Linked DNA regions of Oleidesulfovibrio alaskensis DSM 16109. The main gene of each other region encodes a partner of the protein of the gene in region 2 in a complex. Links are inferred from orthologs where the notes say so. Each region holds a gene or a part of one and is shown on either strand. Other genes may lie near its edges.

Region 1 (5,294 bases), on a different replicon or contig from region 2:
CGGTCAGCCCGACTGCTTCGGGCGCACGGCTGCGAGGACAGCTTGACGGAAAGCGTATGTCATACTAGAGAAACCGCCACATGCCCGAGTGGTGGAAGTGGTAGACACAAGGGATTTAAAATCCCTCGGCTTACGAGCTGTGCCGGTTCAAGTCCGGCCTCGGGTACCACGCAAGAAAGGCGGCTATGGCTTTTGCTGTAGTCGCCTTTGCTGTTTCACATAGAATTTTGGGGGATTACGCGTGGCTGTGTAGTCGCTGTCCGGCGTTTGGGCATGCAGCTCCGGTGTCGCCGTACGATCAGGCCAAGTGGTATGTGCGGGGCTGCGCCGGATTGAGCGCTTCCCGGGCGATGCTCCGGCATAGTTTTGAGGGGGGCGCGCGCTGGCAGCAGGGATTGTTCTGTGATGATTTTGCCGGAAGCAATGCCCGTGACTTTGCGCAGAACGGTATCTGCTTGTTCCGGTGGAATTTGACCTTGAGTATATAGAGGCGCAGTACGGTATGCCTGCCGGTCGCGGGAAAGTTTGGACAGGCAGTGACGGCAGGAGATGTGTGCGCATGCCCGTGTTGTATCCGGTTGCCATATGACAGTACGGCGGGCCTGCATTCGGGCTGTTTACCTTTGTGCAGGTACAGACAGGTTGTGCCCGATGTAATGCCGTGACTGTCCGCTGGAAGGGAAAAGCCGGTGTTGGTATGCCATGCAGGGCGGCGCGCGGGGAAGCGTTGCCAGTTTCGGGCGGGTGCCGGGTTCAGATGCTGTCAAGCCCGAGCAGAGACACGGCGGCTTCGGACCAGCCTGTGTGCTGCAGCCGGTATACAAGCAGCTCCTGCAGATTTTTATTCACAAAAAGCAGTCTGCCGTGCACATGGCCCGACATACTCCGTACCACAGTATCGCACACGGCATGAAAGACTTCTTCTTCGCATCCGGCAAATACACACTGTACGCGCAGCGCGTCACCTTCCGGTTCATATTGCATATAGTCAGCTCCGTGTGCGGCCAGCGCATCATGCAGCGTACTGCGGAAAGCTTCTTCCAGCGCATACAGTTCGTTGTAGCTCAGTTCCGGGCTGTACGAGAAAAAACCGAACATTTCACAGTCATACTTGGCCATGTGTTCCCTCCTGCAACACTGTTGTCAGCATACGGCAGTCTGACAGGTGGTTGTGTGCGCCATGGCGGCACCTGTCGAGCATACCGTAAAACGAGGCAGGTTTCCACGGCTGTGCCCGGTTCCGCTTCCGGCCCTTCCTTGGTGGTGGCCGATGCTGGCTTGCCGGCGCATGTTCTGGTACACCTTCGCCATGTCGCAGAAAACGCAAACAGACCTGCACAAGGTTTCTCACCGGCGGCGCATGGTTATTCTGGGACTGGACGGACTGTCTTTGTCCATGGCTGTCAAACTGTGCGCCACCGGCCGCTTTCCGCACCTTTCGCGCCTTGCGCTTGCACCGGAGTGCGGCACAGTGCGGGCCGAGCTGCCGGAACTGTCTCCTGTCAACTGGACGTCTTTTTATACCGGCTGCGGGCCGGAAGATCACGGAATTTTCGGATTCACCCGCATCAGTCCAGCCAGCTATCAGATGGCACTTGCGGATTTTTCTCAGGTGGCTGTTCCCACAATTTTTGACCGGTTGGGTGATGCCGGTTATGCAAGCAGACTGGTGAACCTGCCCAACACGTATCCGGTGCGTCCGGTCAAAGGTGCCATGACGGTGGCTGGATTTGTGGCACCGGAACTATCCCGTGCCGTGCATCCGCCTTTTCTTGCGCACCGGCTGCGCGAGGCCGGATACCTGCTGGAGGCGGATACCACCCGCGGTGCTGCTGACCTGCCGTATCTGCTTGCGCAGCTGCGTGCCACACTGCAGTCGCGCAGATACGCTCTGGAGCTTTTGTGGCCGGACCTCGGCTGGGATGTGTTCACCATAGTGCTCACAGAAACAGACCGCCTTTTTCATTTCTTTTACGATGCGGTGACTGAGCCTGACCACCCGCAGCATGAAGCCTGCATGGTTTTGCTGCAGGAGTGGGACGCACTGATCGGCCGCGTGCTGGAACTGTACGACGCCCTGCCTGTTCCGGGGCGCCTGATGGCGCTGGCAGATCACGGGTTCACACGTCTGATCACAGAGGTGGACATTAACGCATGGCTGCGGCAAAACGGGTACCTGTATACACAGCATCATGACGGTGCGACGGCAGAGCTGGACGCCACGGGTATTCTGCCGGAGACCAGAGCGTTTGCGCTGGACCCGGGCCGTATCTATCTGCATACGGCACAGCGGTTCGGCAGGGGCAGGCTGACCCCCGCGCAGGCCGGACAGACCATGCAGGCCGTCACTGAAGGATTGTTGCGGCTCACATACAACGGTCAGCCGGTCATCAAGGCGGTGCACACGGCCGACAGCCTGTACAGCGGTCCCTTGCGTGACAGGGCGCCGGATATTGTCTGCGAACCGCATGACGGCTTTGATCTCAAGGCCAAGTTCGACAGGACGGAAGTTTTCGGCTTTTTCGGCAGAACGGGTACGCACACTGCGGACGGAGCTTTTTTTTACGATTCGATGCACGCGGCACCGCAGATAATGCGTCATACGGGCAGGCTGGTGCTGGAGCATTTCGGTCTGGCCCCTGTCGCACAATCAGGCCGCCCCGCGGCGACGGGGCTTATCCACCCGCCCGGCAACAAGTAACGATACCATATATATGATTGATTATAAAAAAGAACTGAACGCGGCTCAGTACGAAGCCGCCACCACCCTCGAAGGCCCCATGCTGGTCATAGCCGGAGCAGGCAGCGGCAAAACCCGCACAGTGGTGTACCGGCTGGCAAATATGGTGCAGCAGGGCATTGCCGCGTCCAATATTCTTCTGCTTACGTTCACCCGCAAGGCCGCACAGGAAATGCAGCACAGAGCGGCCCAGCTGCTGGGCCAGTCCGCGGGCATGGTGGGCGGAGTGCAGGGAGGTACGTTCCATGCCTTTGCCTATTCCATTCTGCGCATGCACAAACCGCAGGGGTACGAAGGCGATCTGTCCGTCATGGATTCCGCCGATGCCGCCGGTGCGCTGAAACACTGCAAGGATACGCTGGGACTGGGCAAAGGGGACCGGAGTTTTCCCAAAACGCAGACCGTCATGGGGCTGCTGTCCAAAGCGCGCAACAAGGAACTGACGGTGGAGGATGTCCTGCGGCGCGAAGCCTTTCACCTGGCATCCTACGCGGGCGATCTTACGCGCATCAGCGACACCTACAGGGCGTTCAAGCGCAGACATGCGCTTATGGATTATGATGACCTGCTGTTTGAGCTGGAAAGGCTGCTGCAGTCCGATGCCGACCTGCTGGCGTACTACCGCGACCGGTTCAGATATATCATGGTGGACGAATTTCAGGACACCAACCTGGTACAGGCGCGGTTGGTGCGTTTGCTGGGCAGCGGCCACAACAACGTGATGGCTGTGGGCGACGACGCGCAGTCCATCTATGCGTTCCGCGGTGCCAATGTGCAGAATATTCTTGATTTTCCTGACATGTTTCCCGGAACGCGTATCATCAAGCTGGAAGAGAATTACCGTTCGGTACAGCCTGTGCTTGATCTGACCAACGCCATTCTTGACGATGCGCCGCAGGCGTTCCGCAAAAAGCTGTTCACCCGGCGCGAAGGAGGTCCTACCCCTCATGTGCTGCGCCCGCTTTCAGACCTGACTCAGGCGTCCATGGTCACATCAAAAATAACCGAGCTGCTGCGTACATACCCGCCGGATGAAATCGCCGTGCTGTTCCGCGCCGGATACCAGTCCTACCATGTGGAGATGCAGCTGGGAAAGCTGGGCGTCAAGTTCAAGAAGTACGGCGGGGTTCGTTATTCTGACGCCGCTCATGTCAAGGACGTTCTTTCCTACATACGGCTGGTGGTCAACCCGCTGGATCTGCCGGCGTTTCAGCGGATGGCTTCGCTGGTAAAGGGCATAGGGGCAAAAACCTGCCTGAAGCTGTACGATGCGGCCCAGAAAGCGGACAGAAGTGTTTTGAAAAAGGCCTGTGCACGGTTTCCCGACCTGCAGCACGATCTGGACATGCTGGATGCACTGCGGGCAAAGCCGCTTACTCCGGCCGGTCTGACGCAGGCCGTTATTGAACATTACCAGCCGCGGCTCGAAGCCAACTATCCTGACGACTACCCCCGCAGACAGCACGGGCTGGAACAGCTTGTCCAGATTGCGGCATCGTACAACGATGTGGATCTGATGCTTTCGGACCTGTGTCTGGAGGACCCCGCAACGGACAAAGGTGAAGACATCAGCGCGGTCACGTTGTCCACCGTGCATTCCGCCAAGGGGCTGGAATGGTCGGCGGTGCTGCTCATTGATCTGGTGGAAGACCGTTTTCCCTCGCGCCATGCCCTGAACAAGGCAGAGGACTTTGAGGAAGAGCGGCGGCTTATGTATGTGGCGTGCACGCGGGCCCGTGATTATCTGGCGCTGTTTGTGCCTGCCACCATCTACGACCGCAGCGGAGGCGGCAATACACCGGCCAATCCCAGCCCCTTTGTGCGTGACCTGCCCGCCCATCTTTATGAAGACTGGCGCGAAAACTTTACCGGCACGCTTACCCGCAGGCAGGATGCCCGTCCGGTTACTGTTTCTGCCGCGCGCACGTCCGGCCCTGCGTCCGGCGGTGGCCGGCAGGCGGAACAGGGCGGCGGCGCGCTGGGCAACGGCGGCAGACCGGCTTCGGGGTATTGCACGCACAAGATTTTCGGCAGGGGCAAAATTATTCAGCATGTGCCGCCCGACAAGTACCGCGTCAATTTTCCGGGATTCGGTCTCAAGGTCATTATGGCCCAGTATCTTACTCTGGAATGATAACGGCCCGCTGCCGCGGCCGCCGCAAAATTCACCGGAACCCACACGGATGCGCATATGAGCACCATGACTTCCGAAGATGCGTTTCTTGCCTGTATTGACAGGCACTTCTGTAACGAGCACCCGCATATGCTGCGGGGCAGAGGCGATGATTGCTGCGAACTGGCATGTCCGCCGCGTATGACGCTGAGTACAGACCTGTTCATGCAGGACACCCATTTCCGGCTGAGCTATTTTTCCGCAGCGGACATAGGGCACAAGGCGCTGGCTGTGAATATCAGCGATATTGCCGCCGCGGGCGCCCGGCCGCTGGGATTCAGCATGGGGCTTATGGTGCCGGAAAAGCAGCCGGGGCCGCACCGGCTTACCGGGGCGTTCTGGGACAGCTTGTTTGACGGCATGGCGCAGCTGGCCCGCAGT
Region 2 (8,040 bases):
CCCTCCGGCGAGCCGGGGTTTTCCGGGTCGAGCGGCGGACCGATAAGGTTCTGCCACGGATAGTCAGCCACGTTTTCAATGCTGGCACCGGTTTTGAAAAGGTGGGCTTCAACATCTCTGCGGCCCTTGAAGGTACGGATGGTGATGCTGACAACGTGAATGCGTTCTATAGGCTCATTCCCTTCGGCGGGAACTATGCTTACTTCCATGGAAAACTCCCGGTATGGTATGAAATCGCTCAGTTTATGAAATATTTCTTTTCCTTTGTTCTAGGGGATTTTCCCGCCGGTGTGAAGTGGGTTGCGTATTTACGGAACCGGCAGGACAGGCTAAATACCTATGTTTGCAGCAGGCGGATGCGGTGCCGGATGTCCGGCGGGTACAGGGCCGCTGCGGTTCTTTTTTGATTTTCAGGATGAATCATGCAGGATAGCGTTTTCCGGATAGAGTCGGAGTATGTGCCCAGAGGCGACCAGCCGGAGGCCATCACCCAGTTGAGTGACAACATCAGAGCCGGAGTGGCTCATCAGGTACTGCTGGGGGTGACCGGTTCTGGCAAGACGTTCACCATGGCGCATACCATAGAACGCTGCCAGCGTCCCGCGCTGATTCTTGCTCCCAACAAGACGCTGGCCGCACAGCTGTATAACGAATTCCGCGCGCTGTTTCCGCATAATGCCGTGGAATATTTCGTCAGCTATTATGACTACTACCAGCCGGAAGCCTATGTGCCGACTTCCGACACCTATATAGAAAAAGACTCTTCCATCAACGACAATATAGACAAGCTGCGCCATGCCGCAACGCACGCCCTGCTTACACGACGGGATGTGATCATCATCGCTTCGGTTTCCTGCATCTACGGGCTGGGGTCTCCGGAATACTATGCAAAGATGGTCATACCTGTGGAAGCCGGCCAGCACATGAGCATGGACAGCCTGATAGGCAGACTTGTCGATGTGCAGTACGAGCGCAACGACTATGATTTTCACCGCGGTACATTCCGTGTCCGGGGAGACGTGCTGGAAGTCATTCCCGCCTATCACCACGAGCGGGCGCTGCGGCTGGAGTTTTTCGGCGACGAAATTGATTCCATAAAAGAAATCGACCCGTTGACCGGCAATGTGCTGGGCGATGTGGGCAAAACGGTGATTTATCCTGCAAGCCACTATGTTTCCGACAGAGACAACCTGAACAGAGCCGTCTCCGATATTCGGGAAGAACTGCGTCTACGGCTGGAAGAATACCGGCAGGGGAACAGACTGGTGGAGGCGCAGCGACTCGAACAGCGAACAATGCTTGATCTTGAAATGATTGAGGAAATGGGCTACTGCACCGGTATTGAAAACTATTCCCGCCATCTGGACGGCCGCACGGCGGGAGAGCCTCCGGCGTGTCTGCTTGATTATTTTCCCGATAATTTCATTCTGTTCGTGGATGAATCGCACATTACCGTTTCACAGGTGGGCGCCATGTACAAAGGCGACCGGTCGCGCAAGCAGACGCTGGTTGATTTCGGCTTCCGCCTGCCTTCCGCGCTGGATAACCGTCCGCTGGAGTTCAGCGAATTTGAAAAGCGGCTCAATCAGGTTGTCTATGTTTCGGCCACACCGTCCAGATGGGAGCTTGACCGGTCCGAGGGCATTGTTGTCGAGCAGATTATCCGGCCCACAGGTCTGCTTGATCCGCTGACTGAAGTGCGGCCGACCAAAGGCCAGATGGAAGACCTGATGACCGAGTGCCGCTCCAGAACGGCACGGGATGAGCGGGTGCTTGTAACCACGCTGACCAAGCGCATGGCGGAGGACCTGACAGAATACCTGACATCCATGGGCGTGAGTGCGCGGTATCTGCATTCCGACATCGATACCATGGAGCGCATGGCTATTATTCAGGCGCTGCGTCGTAAAGAATTTGATGTGCTTGTGGGTATTAACCTGCTGCGTGAAGGTCTTGATATTCCGGAAGTTTCTCTGGTGGCCATTCTGGATGCCGACAAAGAGGGCTTTTTGCGCTCCACCGGATCGCTTATTCAGACATTCGGCCGCGCCGCGCGCAATGTGGACGGCCGCGTTATCATGTATGCCGACAGCGTGACACGTTCCATGGCGGCGGCCATGCAGGAAACGGAACGCAGACGTGAAAAGCAGCGCCTGTTTAACGAGGAGCACGGCATAGAGCCTGTGAGCGTCCGTAAATCGCTTGAGACGCCGTTTGACACGCTGTATTCCGATGCCCGGTCTGCTGCTGCCAAAGGCAGGGGCAAGGGCAGAGGACGGCAGGCTGCACCGGCCCAGACCGCTGCGGAGGACACCACGGCGTACGGCATCAGCGCAGAGGAACTGGGCGGTCTTATCCAGCGTCTTGAACGCGAGATGCGGGAATCGGCGCGCGATCTTGAATTTGAAAAGGCAGCTGAACTGCGCGACAGAATACGTATGCTGCGCGAACGGCTGCTGCAGCAGGATTGAGCTTTTCTGAATCTTTATACGGAACACAGTGCATGGACGAGAAGACGTTACGTGTGCGTATAATACGCCTCCGCAACAGGGTAGGGACATTCTGGCCGCTGGTGTTCAGCCAGCTGACCATGTTTCTGGTCTTTTTTGCGGCGGTGTTCTCATATATGCACATCGAGGGCTGGGATTTCTGGGACAGCTGCTACATGGTGGTTATCACGCTGTCCACGGTTGGCTTTCAGGAAGTACATCCCATGTCCACGCAGGGACGTATTCTGACCACATTGCTTATTCTGACCGGTGTGGGCAACTTTGCGTTCATTCTCGGGGCGTTTTCGCAGATGCTTGTGGAAGGTAAATTATTTAAGGCTTTCGGGAGGCGCAGGGTGCTCAAAGCCATAGCCAGACTCAAAGGGCACAGTATTGTTTGCGGTTACGGCAGAATAGGCCGGGTGGTGGCGGAAGAGATCATGCATGAAGGCGGCTCGGTGGTGGTCATCGAACAGAACCCTGAAAGTGTGACGCAACTGGATGAAAAAGGCATTCTGCACATCGCAGGCGACGCCACATCCGACCAGGTTCTTGAAGAGGCCAATATCCGCAATGCGACCAACCTGATAGCCGCGCTGGAGCTGGACTCTGCCAATGTCTATGTGGTTCTCAGCGCCCGTCAGTTTAACCCCGACCTGCACATAGTGGCCCGTGCCGGAGCGGAGTCGCACATAAGCAAGCTGATGCAGGCAGGCGCCAACAAGGTGCTGCTGCCGCATCGCATAGGCGGTCTGCGCATGGCGCAGTCAGTGCTGCGTCCCACCGTTACAAGCTTTGTCGAGCTGACCCAGCGCGGCGGCAAAATGGATATCCAGATGGAGGAACTGCTGATCACGGCATCTTCCGGGCTTGTGGGCAAAGCACTGATGGATTCCGGCATCCGCGCGCGGTTCAATCTTATTGTCATTGCAGTGAAAGATGTGGACGGCACCATGCATTTCAATCCTGCTTCCGATTTTGTCATCAATGCGGGACATACGCTTATCGTGGTCGGTTCAGAAGATAATCTTGCGTCGTTTCAGGAGATTTTGTAGCACGCCATGCGCATTGCGGCTGTTATACTGCACTATGGCAACCCGCAGCTGACCATGCGTCTGCAGCAGCAGATGCTGGCGGCCGATCCGCAGCGGGCGGCGGATATCATGGTACTGGACAACTGCGCACCGGAACCGTTTTGCGGCGCATGGCAGCGGACCTCTGAAAACCTGTACTGGGCGGGGGCGCTGGAATACACTCTTGCGTCTGTCATGGGGCTCGGCTACACGCACCTGTGGTTTTTGAACAACGATATCATGTTTGACACGCGCCCGCCGCTGCTGGCGCGGGCGGAAGCCCGTATGGCCCGCATGCAGCGGCGTACCGGTGCTATAGGGGTGTGGGCGCCTGCCGTGGTGCGCAGCCCTTACCATGAGCATATGGTTGCCGACCCCCGTTACCAGTTCCGGCGGGTTGCGTATGTAGACGGTATCGCACCGGTTATCAGCATTGACTGCTGGCGGCAGACCGGCGGCGTGGACTATGCCGGCAACCCCTACGGATACGGGGTGGATATCTGGTTTTCGCTTTGCGCACACCGTGCGGGTTGGGCGGTGGTGGTGGACAACGGCATTGTTGTGCAGCACGCATATCATTCCACGGCCAGAACAGTGAGCGGTTTTTTAGAGACGGCGGCGCGGGCGGAAAATGAATACCTTACCGCCCGGCTTGGCCCGCAATACAACGAGCTGCTTCAGGATATGAAGCGGCAGTGGACAGACGAGGAGCACCTGTGAAGCAGGATTCGGCCAAGGTTGAACAGCGCATGGAAGAACTGCGCACTTTGCTGGAGTATCACGGTCACCGGTACTACGTGATGGATGAGCCCGAAATATCCGATGCGGAGTACGATGCCCTTTTCAGGGAACTGGTGCGGCTGGAGGAGGAACACCCTGAGCATATCCATCCGGGGTCGCCCACGCATAAGGTTGGCGGGCAGATACTAGACGGACTGAAGCCCCGTGAGCACTCCCTGCGCATGTACAGTCTGGATAACGCATTCGGTATTGAAGAGTTCCGCGAATTTGTCGAGCGCGTTGTCCGGCTGGAACCTGATGCTCCGCTTGAATTCTGGGTTGACCCCAAAATGGACGGGTTGGCCATGGAACTTGTTTATGAAAATGGAGTGTTTTCGCTGGCTGTGACCCGCGGAGACGGCAGCATGGGGGAAGATGTGACCCACACCATGCGCACGGTACGCAATGTCCGCATGCGGCTGAATCCGGAAATTGAAGCACCCGTGCGGCTTGAAGTGCGTGGAGAGGTTATTATCACCCGCGCCGATTTTGAAGCGCTTAATGCGCGGCAGCAGCAGAAGGGGGGCAAACTGTTTGCCAACCCCCGCAATGCCGCCGCAGGCTCTGTTCGCCAGCTGGATTCTTCCGTGGCGGCGGCGCGCCCTCTGCGTTTCATGGCATATGGCGTGGGGCAGGTTGTCTGGGCGGACGGCAGACAGCGCTGGCGGACCCAATATGACATAATGCGGGGACTGCAGGAGCTTGGGTTTGCCGTACCTTCTCAGGGCAGACTGTGCGCTGCGCCTGCAGATGTGGAAGCCGCTTTTACCGAGCTTTCTGCCGCGCGGCATGAACTGCCGTTTGAAATAGACGGCGTAGTCGCCAAGCTGAACGACCTTGACCTGCAGGAGGCTCTGGGGTTTACGGCCAGGGCTCCTCGCTGGGCCATTGCGCTTAAATTTCCCGCGCATCAGGCGCGTACCCGCCTTAAGGACATCAGAATTCAGGTGGGGCGGACCGGTGTGATGACGCCTGTGGCCGAGCTTGAGCCGGTGACTGTGGGCGGGGTGACTGTTTCCAGCGCCACTTTGCATAATGAAGATGAAATACGTGCCAAGGGCCTTATGCTGGGCGATGTTGTCATTGTGCAGCGGGCGGGGGATGTGATTCCCGAAGTGGTACGCGCGGTGCCGGAAGAACGCACCGGAGCTGAACGTGAGTATGTTTTTCCTGCCGTGTGTCCTGTCTGCGGCAGTGCTGCCGTGCGCGGCGAAGGGGAGGCCGCCTGGCGCTGCACCAATATGCAGTGCCCTGCCGTGCGCAAGCAGGCAATCATTCATTTTGTTTCCAAGGCCGGTCTGGACATAGACGGAGTGGGTCGCAAGTGGATTGAGCAGCTGGTGGACAGCGGCAGGGTGGTTTCTCCGGCTGATCTTTTCCGCATTACGCGGGAGGACCTGCTGGGCATGGAGCGCATGGGCGAAAAACTGGCTTCCAATTTTATAGAGGCTTTTGATTCGGCACGTCACGAATCCACGCTCCAGCGTTTCATCTGCGCGCTGGGTATCCGCCATGTGGGTGAACAGACTGCCAGAACGCTTGCCGCCCGTTTCGGCAATATGGACGAACTGATGCGTGCCGATCAGGAGACATTGCAGTCTCTGCGTGATATCGGCGGCGAGGTGGCCGGTTCCATACGAGCTTTTTTTGCCAACGGGCAGAACAGGGAGCTTTTGCAGCAGTTCAAGAATCTTGGTCTGTGGCCCGAGGAGCAGCAGCCTGCAGGTGACAGCACGCCGGTGACACCGCTTGCGGGCAAAAAAATTCTTTTTACCGGTTCGCTGGTGCGTATGACACGCTCTGAAGCCAAAGCTATGGCAGAAAAAGCGGGGGCAGCCGTCATGAGCGGCGTTTCCGCCAGACTTGATATACTTGTGGCCGGAGACAAGCCCGGCAGCAAGCTGGAAAAAGCCCGTTCACTGGGAATAACGGTTCTGACGGAAGATGAATTCATCAGGCAGGCATCAGAGTCTGAAGAAATTTCCGGACAGGCTGCAGATGACTATGAAAACAGTCTGCTGCGCGTGCAGTAGGCGCCAGAGCGAGGAGGACGTCATGAGTGTTTCCGTTATTGTGATGGGTGCCGGCGGGCGTATGGGCACAACCATTACCGGTATGGTGCGTGCTGACGGAGAATGCCGTCTTGCCGGTGTGGTCGAACGCGAAGGCCGCCGTGAAGGACTGGAACATCTGGGCTGTCAGGTGGCCGGAACGCTGGAGGAACTGCTGCCCGGACTGCCCGATGCCGTGGTCATCGATTTTACCGCACCGGAAGCCAGCGTGCATAACGCGCGGGCGTGTGCGCGGCACGGCAGCGGGCTGGTCATCGGCACAACGGGTTTCACCGAAGAGCAGAAAGCCGAACTTGCGGATTGCGCATTGCAGACTCCCGTGTTCTGGGCTCCCAACATGAGTGTGGGGGTTAATGTGCTGCTGAAAATTCTGCCCCAGCTGGTAACGTTGCTGGGCGAACAGTATGATCTGGAAATGGTGGAACTGCACCACAACAAAAAGAAAGACTCTCCCAGCGGGACGGCACTGCGCCTTGCCGAATGTCTGGCGGAAGCCCGGAAATGGGATCTGGACACGGTGGCCAATTATCACCGTGAAGGTATCATCGGAGAACGTCCGCACGAGGAAATAGGCATTCAGACCATTCGCGGCGGAGATGTGGTCGGCGTACACACGGTCTATGCTCTGGGTCCCGGCGAGCGCATCGAAGTGACCCATCAGGCCCATTCGCGTGAAACCTTTGCAGCAGGGGCTATCCGTGCCGCAAAGTGGCTGGCGCAGAACAGACCCGGTAAACTGTATACCATGTCGGACATGCTGTAGATGCGTATCGCTCTGTTACAACTGAACCCCGTGGTGGGTGATCTTGCAGCCAATGCGTCTGCCATTGCCGGTGCGGTGCGAAGCGCCAGTGCAGGGGGTGCCCGGCTGTGCGTGACTTCCGAGCTGGCTTTGTGCGGGTATCCCCCCCGCGATCTTCTGCTGATGGACGAATTTATCTCCGCCTGCCGCGGCCATCTGGACAGGCTGGCGCAGGAGCTTGCGGATTGCTGTCCGGTGCTGGTCGGTGCTCCCGTGGCAGCAGCCGGCGATTATCCCGATACCGTGCGCAATGCGGCAGTGCTGCTGCGTGACGGCGTTGCGGAGGTTGCAGGCTCCAAGGTGCTGCTGCCCACGTATGATGTGTTCGACGAACGCCGGTATTTCACCCCGGGGCACCGGTGCGGTCTGGTCACCGTGGACGGATACCGTGTGGGCGTAAGCATCTGCGAAGATATATGGAATGACAAGGAGTACTGGGGAGAGCACAGACGCTATCCCCATGATCCCGTGGCGGAACTCGCCTCGGAAGGTGTGGACCTCTTGGTGAACCTTTCGGCTTCTCCGTTTTCGCTGGGCAAGCAGGCGCAACGTGAGTCCATGCTGGGTGCCGTGGCGGCGCGTATTGGTGTTCCCGTGGTGTATGTGAATCAGGTCGGCGGTAATGACGATCTGATTTTTGCGGGCAAAAGTATGGTGATGGGCGCCGACGGCACGTTGCTGGCCCGCGCTGCGGGGTTTGTTCCCGAGGTGTTGCTGGCGGATGCCTGCGCCGCGTCGGCCGGTGCTGTCGCACCTGACGCTCCGGAGCCCGAGGCCCAGATATGGCAGGCTCTGGTGCTGGGTACGCGCGACTATGCTGCCAA

What was found. Proteins that work in one complex are often made in the same cells at the same time.
Region 1: the proteins of uvrB (region 2) and H586_RS0111915 are in contact, whole or in part, in a crystal structure (PDB 7EGT), measured with the Thermus thermophilus proteins. The link is inferred for Oleidesulfovibrio alaskensis DSM 16109 from one-to-one orthologs. Residues at the interface, in WP_096411307.1 of Thermus thermophilus: Glu23, Leu25, Arg26, Asp27, Gly28, Glu29, Arg30, Phe31, Arg55, Glu326, Asp327, Phe328, Glu379, Ser382, Gln383, His398, Gly400, Arg401; in WP_096412145.1 of Thermus thermophilus: His654, Arg656, Phe657, Gln666, Asp668, Glu669, Lys680, Arg681, Leu682, Ser683, Lys685, Tyr686, Ala687.

The regions. Positions count from the first base shown.
Region 1 is NZ_KI519494.1:576-5,869, forward strand. Bases 2,297-5,294 are described here. They hold H586_RS0111915 (ATP-dependent helicase), read left to right. Parts: upstream 2,297-2,714; coding sequence 2,715-4,874; downstream 4,875-5,294. Other genes in these bases: H586_RS0111910 (alkaline phosphatase family protein), read left to right, coding at 2,297-2,701; H586_RS0111920 (thiamine-phosphate kinase), read left to right, coding at 4,932-5,294. Also shown: H586_RS19145 (hypothetical protein), read right to left, coding at 754-1,119; more of H586_RS0111910, read left to right, coding at 1,310-2,296. UniProt on the Escherichia coli protein: A helicase with DNA-dependent ATPase activity. Unwinds DNA duplexes with 3'-5' polarity. Translocates on single-stranded DNA with 3'-5' polarity. Initiates unwinding more efficiently from a nicked substrate than double-stranded DNA.
Region 2 is NZ_AXWQ01000004.1:98,897-106,936, reverse strand. Bases 1-2,946 are described here. They hold uvrB (excinuclease ABC subunit UvrB), read left to right. Parts: upstream 1-422; coding sequence 423-2,471; downstream 2,472-2,946. Other genes in these bases: H586_RS0100510 (potassium channel family protein), read left to right, coding at 2,504-2,946; H586_RS0100525 (hypothetical protein), read right to left, coding at 1-209. Outside these bases: more of H586_RS0100510, read left to right, coding at 2,947-3,544; H586_RS0100505 (glycosyltransferase family 2 protein), read left to right, coding at 3,551-4,282; NAD-dependent DNA ligase LigA, read left to right, coding at 4,312-6,375; dapB (4-hydroxy-tetrahydrodipicolinate reductase), read left to right, coding at 6,398-7,177; H586_RS0100490 (NAD+ synthase), read left to right, coding at 7,178-8,040. UniProt on the Escherichia coli protein: The UvrABC repair system catalyzes the recognition and processing of DNA lesions. A damage recognition complex composed of 2 UvrA and 2 UvrB subunits scans DNA for abnormalities.